DNA from 4 places in the Mesorhizobium sp. LEGMi-168a genome. Region 2 is predicted to be linked to each of the others. Evidence: predicted binding sites of a transcription regulator. Region 2 holds the regulator's gene; each other region holds the start of a gene.
What was found. Region 2 encodes PhoB, which activates phosphate uptake and scavenging genes when phosphate is short. Its sites were predicted from a motif close to TGTCATNNANCTGTCAT; they were not measured.
Positions count from the first base shown of each region.

Region 1: the regulator PhoB is predicted to act here: its motif matches at 1,960-1,976, upstream of AC4FWB_RS33540 (ceramide glucosyltransferase).
Region 3: the regulator PhoB is predicted to act here: its motif matches at 2,259-2,275, upstream of AC4FWB_RS00180 (PhoX family protein).
Region 4: the regulator PhoB is predicted to act here: its motif matches at 2,682-2,698, upstream of olsB (l-ornithine N(alpha)-acyltransferase).

Region 1 is NZ_JBZEGV010000061.1:7,273-11,132, reverse strand. Features, by position in the region: gene AC4FWB_RS33550 (Hsp33 family molecular chaperone) at 234-1,265, shown strand; gene apaG (Co2+/Mg2+ efflux facilitator ApaG/CorD) at 1,462-1,854, opposite strand; gene AC4FWB_RS33540 (ceramide glucosyltransferase) at 2,076-3,221, shown strand; gene AC4FWB_RS33535 (ArsR/SmtB family transcription factor) at 3,256-3,860, opposite strand, start outside.
Region 2 is NZ_JBZEGV010000019.1:71,631-75,490, forward strand. Features, by position in the region: gene pstB (phosphate ABC transporter ATP-binding protein PstB) at 1-171, shown strand, start outside; gene phoU (phosphate signaling complex protein PhoU) at 190-897, shown strand; gene phoB (phosphate regulon transcriptional regulator PhoB) at 917-1,606, shown strand; gene AC4FWB_RS22810 (ROK family transcriptional regulator) at 1,607-2,848, opposite strand; gene xylF (D-xylose ABC transporter substrate-binding protein) at 3,115-3,860, shown strand, end outside.
Region 3 is NZ_JBZEGV010000001.1:40,231-44,090, reverse strand. Features, by position in the region: gene urtB (urea ABC transporter permease subunit UrtB) at 1-72, opposite strand, end outside; gene urtA (urea ABC transporter substrate-binding protein) at 209-1,519, opposite strand; gene AC4FWB_RS00185 (hypothetical protein) at 1,826-2,212, shown strand; gene AC4FWB_RS00180 (PhoX family protein) at 2,329-3,860, shown strand, end outside.
Region 4 is NZ_JBZEGV010000005.1:261,237-265,096, forward strand. Features, by position in the region: gene AC4FWB_RS10015 (hypothetical protein) at 1-10, opposite strand, end outside; gene grpE (nucleotide exchange factor GrpE) at 227-877, shown strand; gene AC4FWB_RS10025 (trimeric intracellular cation channel family protein) at 1,006-1,638, shown strand; gene olsB (l-ornithine N(alpha)-acyltransferase) at 1,744-2,616, opposite strand; gene AC4FWB_RS10035 (PAS domain-containing sensor histidine kinase) at 2,816-3,860, opposite strand, start outside.

The DNA of each region.
Region 1 (3,860 bases), on a different contig from region 2:
GCGCCTCACGCTCAATGTTCTCAGAGCCGACCCCGAAAACATCCCGCTCAGCCACAAACGACTCAAAGCACGATGGGCCGATCAAGACCTACTCCGCCTCTTCACTCATATGCGATAGCCCTAGGTGCCTGGGCGCTTGAGAAGGGCTGACTTGATCCGGGGATATGTGATGCCTATTTGGGGGCCATCACTGAAATCGAACGCGCTTGGACCCATGCCGCCTGGAAAGCGGGATGGTCGCGCCCCGGAGCTTTGTCATGCTGGAAACCCGTCCATTGGCTGAACATCAACCCAAACTCGGTGAATTCGGCTTCGCCGGCGACGACCATGTCGTGCCTTACGAGGTGGCGCCACTCGACGTGCGCGGCCGCACCGTGCAGCTCGGGCCGATGCTCGACGCCATCCTCGGTCGCCACGACTATCCCGAACCGGTGGCGCGCCTGCTGGCGGAAGCCTGCGTGCTGACCGTGCTGCTCGGCACGTCGCTGAAGTTCGAGGGCAAGTTCATCCTGCAGACACGCACGGATGGGCCGGTCGACATGCTGGTGGCGGACTTCGCCACGCCGCATGCGCTGCGCGCCTATGCGCGCTTCGACGCCGACCGGCTGCAGGCGCTGGTTGCCGCCGGCGAGACCTCGCAGCAGAAACTGCTCGGCACCGGCGTGCTGGCGCTGACCATCGACCAGGGCGCGCATACGCAGCGTTATCAGGGCATCGTCCAGCTCGACGGCACGTCGCTGGAAGAAGCCGCGCGCACCTATTTCCGCCAGTCGGAGCAGATCCCGACCGATCTCAAGATGTCGGTCGCCAAGCTGGTGACGCCGGGCCCCGGCGGCGCCCGCGAGCAATGGCGCGCCGGCGGCATCCTTGCGCAGTTCCTGCCGCAGGCGCCGGAGCGCATGCGCGTGCCCGACATTTCCGGCGGCGACGGCGATCCGCGCGACGCGGCGCACCAGCCGGCCGACAATTCCTGGCAGGAACTTCTGGCGTTGCTCGGCACCACTGAGCCGACCGAGCTCATCGACCCCACGGTCGGCGCCGAGCGGCTGCTCTACCGGCTGTTCCACGAACACGGCGTGCGCGTCTTCCGTGGCGTGCCCGTCGCCGACCAGTGCTCCTGCTCGCGCGAGAAGATCCGCGGCATCCTCGAAGGCTTTTCAGCCGACGAGATCAAGGACTCGACCGAGGACGGCGGCATCCACGTCGCCTGCGAGTTCTGCTCGACGCAGTACGACTTCGACCCGGCGGAATTCGCGGCACAGTAGCCTCTTCCTTCTCCCCGTTTCACGGGGAGAAGGTGTCACGAAGTGACGGATGAGGGGCGGCGCGAACGTCGGTGAAGATGGCGCCACATCCCGGCGCTGCCGTCGAACCTGAAGTAAATCTCAAAAGTTTGGCGCCTTTCTCCCCGTATAGTGACGGAGAGAAAGACGCTGTCGCTCGGGATTTCGCGAACTTATCCTAATTCACCGTCCGCCTTGTCCCCGGCATGTCGAGCGAGAAGGCGGGGATGGCGACGTCGAACGTCTCGCCGCGTCCGTTGCGCATCGTGTAATGGCCGACCATGATGCCGGATGGCGTCGAGAGCGGGCATCCCGACGTGTACTGGTAGCTGTCGCCGGGGTTGAGCTCCGGCTGGTCGCCGACGACGCCGGCGCCGCGCACTTCCTCGACGCGACCGCGCCCGTCGGTGATGTGCCAGTACCGAGACATAAGCTGCACGAATTCGTCCGACCGGTTGTCGATCGTCACCTGATAGCCCCACACATAGCGGTTCTCGGACGGATCGGAACGATCCTCCAGATAGAACGGCCTGACCTGCACTTCGATGTTGCGCGTGACGGCGCGATACATGGGCAACTCCGGTGCTGCGTCAGGGCAATATTTGTCGCCCTCCGCGGCTTTATCAACGGAAAGCGGCGTAACCTGCCGACCTCAAAGCGCAGTGCCGACAAACAATGTCATTTAAGTGACACATGACAATGTTGGTGTGCGAGCACTGTGCCGGGCGACTCGGGCGCTCTGTCGACTGATGAAACGGCCGCGGGCGGCCTTTCCGGAGTGACCAGATCTCGATGGAACCGACTTTCGCCGCCGCCTTTGCCTCGTCAGCCCTTCTTCTTTCAAATTTCGCCAGCATCCTGCTTGCATCGTCGCGGCTGAAGGCGCGTCGCATCATTCCTCCGCTCGCGGAGAAGCAGCCGCTGGTCTCTATCGTTGTGCCGTCGCGTGGCGTCGAGCCGTTCACCGAGGAGACGCTTGATCGCGCCTTCTCGCTCGACTGGCCGCGTTATGAGCTGATCTTCTGCGTCGCCGGCGCCGAAGACCCCGTGGTCAAGCTGATCAATGCCGCGATCGCGCGCTTCCCCAAGGTTCCGGCGCGGCTGCTCGTCGGCGACGACAGGGTCAGCGCCAATCCCAAGCTCAACAACTGCGTCAAGGGCTGGCAGGCGGCGCGGCACGACTGGGTGATCCTCGCCGATTCCAATGTGCTGATGCCCAAGGACTATGTCCAGCATCTGATGGCGGCCTGGCGGCCGGATACCGGCCTCGTCTGCTCGACGCCGATCGGCTCGCGGCCGGATGGGTTTTGGGCCGAAGTCGAATGCGCCTTCCTCAACACGCTGCAGGCGCGCTGGCAATATGCGGGCGAGGCGCTCGGCCTTGGCTTCGCCCAAGGCAAGAGCATGTTGTGGAGCAAGCCGATGCTCGACGCAAACGGCGGCATCCAGGCTTTAGCCGCCGAGATCGCCGAGGACGCGGCCGCCACCAAGCTGGTCAACGGCTTGGGACTGCGCGTCAATCTCGTCGCCTCGCCGTTCGAGCAGCCGCTCGGCCAGCGCGCGTTCGCCGAAATCTGGTCGCGCCAGGCGCGCTGGGCGCGGCTGCGCCGCGTCACCTTCCCGCTGTTTTTTGCCCCCGAGATCCTGACTGGTGTGGCGTTGCCGCTGCTGCTCGCGCTTATCGCGGCGGCCAGCGCCGGCGTCAGCCTGCCCACCACGGCGCTTTGCGTTCTGGCGATGGCCTATGTGCCGGAATGCCTGCTCGCCTGGTCCAAGGGCTGGTATATGTCACCGCGCAGCGTGACCGCGATGATCGTGCGCGACGCGATGCTTCCCGCCATCTGGGCGCGCGGCTGGTTGGGTGGCGCCGTCGAGTGGCGCGGCAACGCCATGACGATCCGCACCAGCGCGATAACCGAACTGGAAGAGATCGCCTGAGCCACGCCCAGGCGACGCACGCCCTCGTTCGTCGTCAGCGACCGAGCTCAAGCCGCATGACTATATCCTGGTCATAGTTGCCGAAGCCGCGCCCAAATATGTTGACGCCGCCAGGATGCTTCGCCTTCGCGTCGATGCCGATCCTCATCCGGATCGAGCGATGTTTGGTGATGCCGAGGTCGTCCATTGTGACGTCGGAGATTCTGACGCCGTCGATGAAGGACCCCGACTGGCCGATCCGCCAGTTCTTCAACTTGCCATATTGCGAGCCGGCCAGTTTCCACCAGCTTGGTGTATAGACACCGCGCTTGTCGCCATAGTCGCCCGGCGACGTCCAAGTGCCGACAGCGACGTCGTTCACCCAGAGCGTGAGGTCGGAAGGCCAGTCCATATTGGTGCCGGGAACCTCCGATGAGAGCTCCATCGAGAACTCGATCGACTCTATCCGGGCATTGAGCAACTTGGCGTTGTTCGGAAACTTGTACTCGACGCTGCCCATTCCGAACCAGATGAGCGCCGCCTGGACACGCGCTGGATCGAGGAAGGAATCAGGGACGTCCAGCAGGCCGATCACGCCATCGGTCGAGCACAGACCGCAAGGCGGACTGACCTCGACGGAGGTGAACAGGCCGAGAGGCA
Region 2 (3,860 bases):
GACTACACGATCGTGATCGTCACCCACAACATGCAGCAGGCGGCGCGCGTGTCGCGGCAGACGGCGTTCATGTATCTCGGCGAGCTGGTCGAGTTCGACCGAACCGAGAAGATCTTCACCTCGCCCCGCGAGAAGCGCACGCAGGACTACATCACCGGCCGCTTCGGCTGAGTTCACACGAGGACATCAATCATGGCCCATACGGTCGCTTCCTTCGACGAGGATCTCGGGCAGATCAGCCGGCTCATCCGTGATATGGGCGATCTCGCCGGCTCGATGGTCGGCGCCTCGACCAAGGCTCTGCTCAATTCCGACAATGCTTTGGCGCAGCGCGTCGTCTCCGACGACGCCATCATGGACGCGCGTCAGCGCGAGCTCGACGACCGCGCCATCACGCTGATCGCCAAGCGCCAGCCGATGGCCGACGACCTGCGCAGCGTGGTCGGCGCCATCCGCATGGCCGGCGACCTCGAGCGCATCGGCGACCTCGCCAAGAACATCGCCAAGCGCGTCGGCTCCGTCGGCGTCAGCGCCGCGCCGCGCGACCTATCGCACTCGATCGACGCGATGGCGCAGCTGGTGCTGATCCAGGTCCAGGGCGTGATCGAGGAGTACACGGCGGGCGACGCCACGGCGCTCGCCAAGCTCAGGAACGACGACGAGCGCGTCGACGTCAAATACACCTCCGTCTTCCGCGAGCTCCTGACTTACATGATGGAGGATCCGCGCAACATCACGGCTTGTACGCACCTCCTGTTCTGCGCCAAGAATCTGGAGCGCATCGGCGACCATGTGACCAACATCGCCGAGAACGCCTATTATGTGCTGACCGGCACCCAATTGCCCGCCAATCGTCCGAAGCAGGACGAGACGGCGATGTCGGCGCCGGCGGCGTGACAGCGAAGGTGCCTGCCAAATGATCGCCCCACGCATCATGGTGGTGGAGGACGAGGAGCCGCTGGGGGTGCTGCTCCGCTACAACCTCGAATCCGAGGGTTATCAGGTCGAGGTGGTGACCCGCGGCGACGAGGCCGAGATCCGCCTGCAGGAGAACGTGCCCGACCTTCTGGTGCTCGATTGGATGGTGCCGGCGGTTTCCGGCATCGAGCTTTGCCGGCGCCTCAGGATGCGGCCCGAGACCGAGCGGCTGCCGATCATCATGCTGACCGCGCGCGGCGAGGAAAGCGATCGCGTGCGCGGCCTCTCGACGGGCGCCGACGACTACCTGGTCAAGCCGTTCTCGACGCCGGAATTCATGGCCAGGGTCAAGGCGCTGTTGCGCCGCGCCAAGCCGGAGGTGCTGTCCAGCGTGCTCAAGGTCGGCGACATCGTGCTCGACCGCGAATCGCACCGCGTCTACCGCAAGAAGAGCGAGATCAGGCTCGGCCCGACCGAGTTCCGGCTGCTCGAATTCATGATGCGGCATCCCGGCCGGGTGTTCTCGCGCAGCCAGCTGCTCGACAATGTCTGGGGCGAGACGATCTATATCGACGAGCGCACGGTGGACGTGCATGTCGGACGCCTGCGCAAGGCGGTCAACAACGGCCGCATGCCGGACGTCATCCGCACGATACGCGGGGCGGGCTACGCGATCAGGGAAGACTGATCAGGCGACGTTCTTTCCGGTGCCGGTCCTCGCCTGCACGCCCGGCGCGAAAATCTCCTGGTCGACGAAGCTCAGCGCGCGCATGGCGCAGCCTTCGCGTATCAGCGGCAATTCGTTCGGCTCAGTGTCGAAGGAGATCGATTTTGAGTGCTGGCCGCCGGCGGTCTGGGCGATGGCTTCCCGCAACGCCGGCTCGATCAGGTCGAAAGCCGCGGCGCTGACGCCGACCATGGCGACCGGCGCCGGGTCGATCAGCGCGAACAGGCTGCCCAGCCCAAAGCCCAGCGCTTCGCCCGCCCGGCGATAGGCCTCGCGCTCCGGGCCGTCTTTTTCGCGCGCCTTCGCGGCAAGAGCCCGCATGTCGGCGTCGCCGACGTCGACCGGCTCGGCATCCTCGCTCATCTTCATGGCGCTGCGCCAGATGGCGTAGTTGCCGGCATAGGCCTCGACGCAGCCGCGGCGTCCGCAGCGGCAGAGCGCGCCGCCGGGACGGTGGATCATGTGGCCGAACTCGCCGCCGGAAGAGTGCGTGCCGGTGAACAGCTCGCCCTTCAGCACCAGCCCCATGCCGATGCCGTGCGAGAGCAGGATGGCGATGAAGTTGTCGCGGTAGCGGTCGGGGTCGCGCCATTGCAGCGCCACCGCCATCATGTTGCAGTCGTTCTCCATGGTGGCGGGAATGCCGAATTCATGCTCCAGGATGTCGGCGAAGGGAATGTCGGTCAGCGGCGTGATCGGCGACCACAGCATGGCGCGGGCGTGGGAATCGGTGATGCCCTGGATGCCCATGGCAATGCGGGCGACGCTGCCGACATCGAGATCCGGGTCCTCCAGCCGGCGCCGGACAATCGCCGTGCATTCGCCGATCAGCTCGTCGCGCGGCATGGTCAGCGTGTCGAGGCGCCGCTGCTCTTCGGCGATGACCTGACCGGCATAGTCGATGACGGCGACGGAGAGGAAATTCAGCGACAGTACCACCGTCACCACCGCGGCCGCTTCGGGGTTGAGGGCGAGGCCGACTTGTGGCCGGCCGCGCTTCAGCGACGTGGTCTCGCTCGGCTTGCTCTCGGCCAGGATGCCTTCCTGGATCAGGTCGGCAGAGATCGCCGAAATCGTCGAGTGGCTGAGCCCGGTGGTCGCGGCGATTTCCGTGCGCGACGGCTGGTCGGCCCGGCGCACGGCCGAGAGCACCATGGCGCGGTTGCGCCGGCGCAGGTCGTCGTGGCGGATTCCGACCGACATCGTTTTCCTTCCTCCCGGGCGTCGCGGCCTTCTCATCATGCCATGGGCCGTCGCCGACGTGCTAGGGATACTGGCAGAAGCTGCCGGGGCTGTCATTATTTATTGCGGAGCTCGAAAAAAAGTTTGCGACACCTCAAAAACCATCAGAATCGCAGTTGACAGCGCTTCGACGTTGCATCAGTGTTTTTTCGAGGCTCGAAAAAAAGCCTCTGTGTGCGGCCTTCGGGCCAGTCTGGGTCGCGCCGCAATGGCGCAGGGAGGAAATCATGAAGAGATTCGCAACCGCCATCCTGGCGGGTGTCGCCATGTCGCTGACGCTGGCGTCGGTCGCAGAGGCAAAGGACAAGGTGATCGGCGTTTCGTGGTCGAATTTCCAGGAAGAACGCTGGAAGACCGACGAGGCGGCGATGAAGAAGGCCATCGAGGCCGCCGGGGACAAGTACATCTCCGCCGACGCGCAGTCCAATCCGGGCAAGCAGCTGACCGACGTCGAGAGCCTGATCTCGCAGGGCGCCAACGCGCTGATCATCCTGGCGCAGGACGCCTCGGCGATTGGGCCGGCAGTTCAGAAGGCGCTGGACGAAGGCATTCCGGTCGTCGGCTACGACCGCCTGATCGAGAACAAGGACGTGTTCTACCTGACCTTCGACAACAAGGAAGTCGGCCGCATGCAGGCCCGCGAGGTGTTCAAGGCCAAGCCCGAAGGCAACTACGTCTTCATCAAGGGCTCGGGCGCCGATCCGAATGCCGATTTCCTGTTCTCGGGCTCGATGGAAGTGCTGAAGGAGGCCATCGACAGCGGCAAGGTCAAGAATGTCGGCGAGGCCTATACCGATGGCTGGCTGCCTGCCAACGCGCAGAAGAACATGGAGCAGTTCCTGACCGCCAACGACAACAAGGTCGATGCGGTCGTAGCGGCCAATGACGGCACCGCCGGCGGCGTCGTCGCGGCGCTGACGGCGCAAGGCCTGGCCGGCACCGTTCCGGTCTCCGGCCAGGACGGCGACCATGC
Region 3 (3,860 bases), on a different contig from region 2:
GGCCGCGCTGGACGGCAATAGGCTTGCCATCGTCAGCAGCATCATCAGCCCAATCGCGCGCAAAAGGATCATCGTCTTCGAGCGGCTCTCAAAGGTTGGAGGATTTTGCCCGGGCGAGGTGAGGCCCGCCCGGGCAGTGGTCTAGGATCGCGGGGCCACACCGCAATCCGACAGACCTGGGGGTCACGGACCAAGGTCCGGACCGTGATCAGTTGGTGCCCTTGCCGCCGCACTTGCCCGTGGCGACGTTGAAGTTGCCGCAGCTCAGCGGGGCGCGCCAATCGGAGATCAGCTCCTTGGAGTCAGGCAGGTAGTCGGACCATTCGTCGCCCATGACGAGGCCGGGCGTCTGCGAGACGGTCTCGAACTGGCCATCGGCCTGGATCTCGCCGATCAGCACCGGCTTGGTGATGTGATGGTTCGGCATCATCGTCGAATAGCCGCCGGTCAGGTTCGGCACCGACACGCCGACCATGGCGTCGATGACCTTGTCCGGATCGGTGGTGCCAGCCTTCTCGACCGCCTTCACCCACATGTTGAAGCCGATATAGTGGGCTTCCATCGGGTCGTTGGTGGTGCGCTTGTCGTTCTTGATGAACTTGTGCCAGTCGTCGATGAACTTCTTGTTCTCGGGCGTATCGACGCTTTCAAAGTAGTTCCAGGCGGCGAGATGGCCTACCAGCGGCCCGGTATCGAGGCCGGCCAGTTCTTCCTCGCCGACCGAGAAGGCCATGACCGGGATGTCCTCGGCCTTGATGCCCTGGTTGCCGAGCTCCTTGTAGAACGGCACGTTGGCGTCGCCGTTGACGGTCGACACGACGGCCGTCTTCTTGCCGGCCGAGCCGAACTTCTTGATCGCCGAGACCTCGGTCTGCCAGTCGGAGAAGCCGAACGGCGTGTAGTTGACCATGATGTCCTCGGCCGGCACGCCCTTCGACTTGAGGTAGGCTTCGAGGATCTTGTTGGTCGTGCGCGGATAGACATAGTCGGTGCCTTCGAGCACCCAGCGCTTCACCGAGCCGCCATCGGCGCTCATCAGATAGTCGACGGCCGGAATCGCCTGCTGGTTCGGCGCCGCGCCGGTGTAGAAGACGTTGCGCTCGCTCTCCTCGCCCTCATACTGGACGGGGTAGAACAGGATGTTGTCGAGCTCCGAGAACACCGGCAGCACCGACTTGCGCGACACCGAGGTCCAGCAGCCGAACACCGCCGCCACCTTGTCCTTCGAAATCAGCTCGCGTGCCTTTTCGGCGAAGAGCGGCCAGTTCGACGCCGGATCGACGACGACCGCCTCAAGCTTCTTGCCGAGCAGGCCGCCCTTGGCGTTCTGCTCATCGATCAGCATCAGCATGACGTCCTTCAGCGTCGTCTCCGAAATCGCCATGGTCCCCGACAGCGAATGGAGGATGCCGACCTTGATCGTGTCGTCGGCCGCCCTGGCCGGGGACGACATCGCCAGGCCGGTGGCGATCACGCCGGCCGAAAACATTTTTGTTATTGCCGAGAAATTACCCCTCATGTTCCACGCTCCCAAGCTGGTTGTTTTGCATCGCAACATAGCGCTGCAAGCGACGTGCCAAACGTGGAAGCGTGAGGGGGTGAAGAGCGATAGATAAGTATTTACAATCGGTTATCGGATAGCCGTCGAACTTGTTGAGTCTTCGGGGTGAATACGGATTGAGAAAACTTTGCGCATCTCTGCCTATATTTTGCCCAAATGGTAAAAATGCCTAAACTTTGATCTCGGCTCTGCATACGGCAATCGGATCGCGGTTGCGAGACGATGGCAAAATGGGGCAAGGTCGCCGCGCAAACGAGCGACGTCATGGCCTTACGCATCATCCTGAGCTTCCTGCTTCTCTTGTCCGCCGCCGGCGGCGCCCGCGCCGACTTCACCGACGGCAAGCTGCCCGACGGGACCTATCACTGCGAGGTGTATCTGCTCGGCCTGTTCCTCAACCTCGGCGACATAACCATCAAGGGCAATGTTTATAGCGGCCCGGTGACCTTCGGCACCTCGGGAACCTACAATTATCAGATGGATGCCAATGGCGAGATCAGCTGGCTCGGCCCGCTCGGCGGCTACACCAGCGGCGGCAACTCGATCTCGCTGACGCAAGCGACGCTGGATGATCCGGCCGGCCCCTCCTTCGACATCATCCTGAAGCAGCAGGACGGCGCCTTCACGGCTTCGACCTGCACCAAAAGATAGCGGTGGCAGCGCCATCAGCGCCTGCCATCCCCATTCCGCCCTCTCATGTCATCCGGATGTTGCCGAAGCGGCTTAGGCAGCGGCTGTCGTCAACATCCACCCGAGAGGCAGAAACGATGGCCAACTCCCCGTCCTCACCCTCCCCCGTCATTCGCGACGTCATTGCCGCGCGCGTCTCGCGCCGCGAGCTCCTCAAGGGCGGCATCGCCTCCGGCGCGCTGATTGCCGGCGGCAGCTTCGTCGGCTCCTTGTTTGCCGGCGAAACACATGCGGCAGCCGCTCAATCCACCCTCGGCTTTCCCGAACTGAAGCGGGTCTACGACAAGACCCACGCCGCCGCCGAAGGTTATGAGACGACCATCGTCGCGCGCTGGGGCGATGCGCTCGCTGCCGGCCTGCCCGAATTCGACGGCAACAAGGTCGCGGCGGAAGAGCAGGAGAAGCGCTTCGGTTACAATTGCGACTACATCGCCTTCATGCCGCTGCCCAAGGGTTCGGAGAATTCCGACCACGGTCTGCTCTGCGTCAACAACGAATACATCTCGCCGAATGTCATGTTCCCCGGCATGACCGAGGACGACGCCGGCAAGACGATGACCAAGGAACAGGTCGATCTCGGCCTCGCGGCGATGGGCCATTCGATCGTCGAGGTGATGCTCAAGGACGGCAACTGGTCGATCATCGAGGACAGCCCGCTCAACCGCCGTATCACCGCCAACACCGAGATGGTTGTCTCCGGTCCCGTCGCCGCCCATGCGCTGCTGCAAACCTCGGCCGACGCCACCGGCAGCAAGGTGCTGGGCACCAGCTACAATTGCAGCGGCGGCGTCACGCCCTGGGGCACGGTGCTGACCTGTGAGGAAGGCGTTTCCGACCTCTTCGGCGGCGACCCCAAGAAGGCGCCGACGGCCGACATCCTCGACCGCTACGGCTTCGACGGTTCCGACATCTACGGCCGCGGCCGCTTCCATGACCGCTTCAACATCGACAAGGAGCCGAACGAGCCGAACCGGTTCGACTGGGTGGTCGAGATCGATCCCTACGATCCGCAGTCGAAGCCGGTGAAGCGCACCGCGCTCGGTCGCATGTCACATGAGGCCTCTACCGTCGTGCGCAACAAGGACGGCCGCATCGTCGTCTACATGGGCGACGATGATTATTTTGAGTACATGTACCGCTTCGTCTCGGCAAAACCTTACGATCCGGCGAACCCCGCCTCCGGCAAGGATCTTCTCGACGACGGCGTCCTGTCGGTGGCGCGTTTCGACGGCGACGGCACGATGAGCTGGCTGCCGCTGATCCACGGCCAGGGCAAGCTCACTGCCGAGAACGGTTTTGCCGACCAGGCCGAGGTGCTTCTGAAGACGCGCCTTGCCGCCGATGCGCTCGGCGCGACGCCGATGGACCGGCCGGAGGACATCGAGACCAATCCGGTTACCGGCCGCGTCTACGCCGTCATGACCAAGAACAAGAAGCGTGACGAATCCAAGATCAACCCGGCCAACACGCGGCCGGAAAACCTGTGGGGCCACATCGTCGAACTGATCCCGCCCGGTGGCCGCGGCCCCGACGCCGACCATACCGCCGACAAATATGCCTGGGACCTGTTCGTGCTCTGCGGCAACCCCAAGGACGCCAAGGTCGGCGC
Region 4 (3,860 bases), on a different contig from region 2:
TGCCGCTCATAGTCCCAAAATCCTGTGTCGGCTTCGAAACTCCTCCAGCCGGCAATGGTTCCCGCATCGGCCGACAGAGGCAAGCAAAGCTGTGCGGTACGGTAAAATTTGAATTAATTTGGAATGACCGCGGGATGGTCGGCAGTGGCGCTTGCCCCTTGATTTTTAGCCCTCAAACCTCGATATCGGGCGCAAATCCAACCAATCCGAATGACGGGAAACGGCGATGAGCGACCAGGCAAAAGACGAACGCGCGCCCGAGGAAATCGAAGCCACGCAGGCTTCCGGTGCCCAGGCTTCCGCCGAACGTGCTGAAGGCGGCGTCGACGGCGATTATGAAGCGCTTGTGCGGCTGCTGAAGGAAAACGAGGAACTGAAGGACCGCGCGCTGCGCGTCGCGGCCGAAATGGAGAACCTGCGGCGCCGCACCGCGCGCGACGTGCATGACGCGCGCACTTACGCGGTGGCCAACTTCGCCCGCGACATGCTGTCGGTGTCGGACAATCTGCGCCGCGCGCTGGACGCCATTCCGGCCGAGGCCAAGGCCGCGGGCGATGCCGGCTTCAAGGCGCTGATCGAGGGCGTCGACCTCACCGAGCGCGCCATGCTGTCGGCGCTGGAGCGGCACGGCGTGAAGAAGCTCGCGCCCGAGGGCGAGAAGTTCGACCCGAACTTCCACCAGGCGATGTTCGAGGTGCCCAATGCCGACGTTCCGGCCGGCACCGTCGTCCAGGTCGTGCAACCCGGCTATTCGATCGGCGAGCGCGTCTTGAGGCCCGCGATGGTCGGCGTCTCCAAGGGCGGCCCGAAGGCCGCCGCGACCGAGGCGGCGGTCGAGCCGGGCCCGGTCAATGAGCAGGCTGAGAAGGATGCGTGATTAGGGGAGTAAGGGAGTAGGGCAGTAAGGCAGTAAGGGAGTAGGGAAGAGCCGTACAATTCATTCGGCTTGTGCTATTCAATTTTCCCTATTCCCCTACTCCCTTACTGCCCTACTCCCTTATGCCTTTGAATCCCATCGAGCTGCTCGACTATGCCGGCGTCGCGGTCTTCGCGGCGACGGGCGCGCTTGCCGCGTCGCGCAAAGAACTCGACATCATCGGCTTCCTGTTTCTCGCCAGCGTCACCGGCATCGGCGGCGGAACGCTTCGCGACGTCATCCTCAACCTGCCGGTGTTCTGGGTCGCCAATAGCGGTTATGTGCTGATCTGCGCCGTCGTGGCGGTGCTTGTCTTCTTCAGCGCCCATCGCGTCGAATCCCGCTACAAGCTCTTGCTCTGGCTCGATGCGATCGGGCTTGCCGCCTTTGCGGTAATGGGGGCCGCAAAAGGCCTGGCGATCACCGGCTCGCCGGTCGTGTCGGTCATCACCGGAGTGCTCACCGCGACCTTCGGCGGCATATTGCGCGACCTGCTGGCCGGCGAGCCTTCCGTGCTGTTGAGACCGGAGATCTATGTCACGGCGGCGCTTGCGGGTGCGGCGATCTTCACGCTTTGCGACCTTGTCGGCATGCCGGCGCTTTCATCCAGCCTGCTCGGCTTCGCGGCCGCTTTCCTGGTACGCGGGGGAGCGCTCAAATTCGGCTGGTCGTTCCCGGCCTATAAGAGCCGGCCCGGCCGGAGGCCGGAAGATATTCCGTGAGTGAGTAGGGAATAGTCAGTAGTCAGTAGTGACAGAATCGCGAGCCGTGATGTGTTCACTACTCACTACTCACTACTCACTACTCACTACTCACTACTCACTGGCTCAAGCCGCGAAACGCTGCCCTTCACCGCCATAGTAGTTGACGTAGCGGGCGCCGATTTCGTTGACCGGCATGACGACGAAGACATCGACGGTCGAGAATTCGTGGTCGATGACGCAGCCGTCGCCGATGCGGGCGCCGACACGCAGGTAGCCTTTGACCAGCGGCGGCATGGCGGCGATCGCCGCCTTGGCGTTGACGGCCTCGATCGGCATCAGGTCCATCGAGCAGTAGCGGCCGGCCACCGCCCGCACATCCCAGGCCTGGTCGGTGCGGCAGTGATGGGCAAGATAGGTCAGCGCCTCGGCATGGGCCGCCGGCACGATGCCATGGAAGGACGCGCAGCCGGTCATCACGCCGATGCCGTAATGGTTGATGTAGGCCCAGATGCCTTGCCAGAGCGCCTCGATGGTGCGCTTGGAACGGTATTCCGGCAGCACGCAGGAACGGCCGAGCTCCAGGAAGCGCTGGCCCGGATGGCGCGCGACCAGCTTGGTCAACTCGAACTCGCCCTCGGAGTAGAAGCCGCCGGCGGCCGTGGCGATCTCCTGGCGTAACAGGCGGTAAGTGCCGACGATGCGGCGATGCTCGGGGCCGGGAAGCGACGTGTCGAACACCAGAAGGTGATCGCAGAGCGGGTCGAAACGGTCGGCATCGCGCCGGTCCTGCGCCTGGAACAAATCCTTCCTCGCGCCAAGCTCGTCATAGAATACCCGGTAGCGCACTTCCTGGGCGGCGGCGATCTCGGCCCCGTTGCGGGCGAGCCGCACTTCAAGGTTGCCGATACGGCCCAGCGGTGCGCCGCTTGCGACAGCGTCGGCGGTACGCGCGCCGAGCAAAGCGCTGGCGTTCGGCCGAGTGTCGCATTCAGGCATGACTGTATGCACGAGTGATTCTCTCCTTCGAGCCATCCCTCTTGGCACGGGGATACGGTGTAGGTGCAACAGGATTGTGACAGTACCGTGATACGGCGAGCCCGGCAATACTTCGTCGGCTGGGCAATACCTTCAACCGGCTATGTTACGGCTGCGAAAGCCAAGCAATCCAAGGCGTTCGCGAAACCTAAAAAAATCGTTACGCCGCAACCTGGCCTTCGACGGCCTGGACCAGCGCATCGGGGTCGAGAGGCTTGGTGACGAAGCCGCTGGCGCCGTGGGCCAGCACGGTGTGGCGCGTCTTTTCCTGGCTGTCGGCCGAAAGAACCATGATCGGGATCGGCGGCACGGCAAGCGCTTCCTCATGGCGGCGGATGGCGGCGATCGCGTCCAGCCCGTCCATCACCGGCATGTGCAGGTCCATCAGAACCACGTCGAAACGGTGCTTGAGGCCGGCATCGGTGACGGCCTCGACCGCGGCCTTGCCGTTGCCGACGATCTTGACGCGATGCCCGGCCTTGAGCAGCGTGGCGCGGGCAAGCATTGCGTTGATGTCATTGTCCTCGGCGATCAGCACGGACAGGCCCTGGTCGCGGCGGCGCGCGGACGCGGCACCGCGCGGTTCCGGCCGCGGCTCGGCCGGCGCCGCCACTTGGGCGGTCAACAGAACACGCAGCAGCGTTTCGCCGCGTACCGGACGGGCGAGGAATGTCGCGTAGCCGTTGGCGCGGAACTCGCCAAGCATGCCGCGATCGGTCGGGGCGATCAGGGTGATGGCCTCGCAATCGACAAAGCCGCTCTCGCGCAGGCGCTTCAGCAAGCGGCCGTCGCTGTTTTCAAGCGCGGCATCGATCAGAAGCACGTTGCAGCCGGCGGCAAACGAAGCGGCCTGGCCATGCGTCGCGGCGATATCGACCGCGCCGCCATGGGCGCGGATGGCGCGGGCGATGGCGTCGGCCTCGACCGCGTTCTTGGACACGATCACCGCGCGCCGGTCCGAGAGGATGTTGTGGCGATGCGGCGGCGGCTCGGTCGCCGCGGTGGCGGGGATATCGAAGACGAATTCGGACCCTTCGCCGAGCCGGCTCGAAACCGAGATCGCGCCGCCCATGGCGATCACCAGCCGCTTGGAGATGGCAAGGCCGAGACCGGCGCCGCCATGCACCCTTGTCGAGGTGCCGTCGGACTGCTCGAACTCCTCGAAGATGCGCTCCATGTCCTCTTCGCGCAGTCCCGGACCCGTG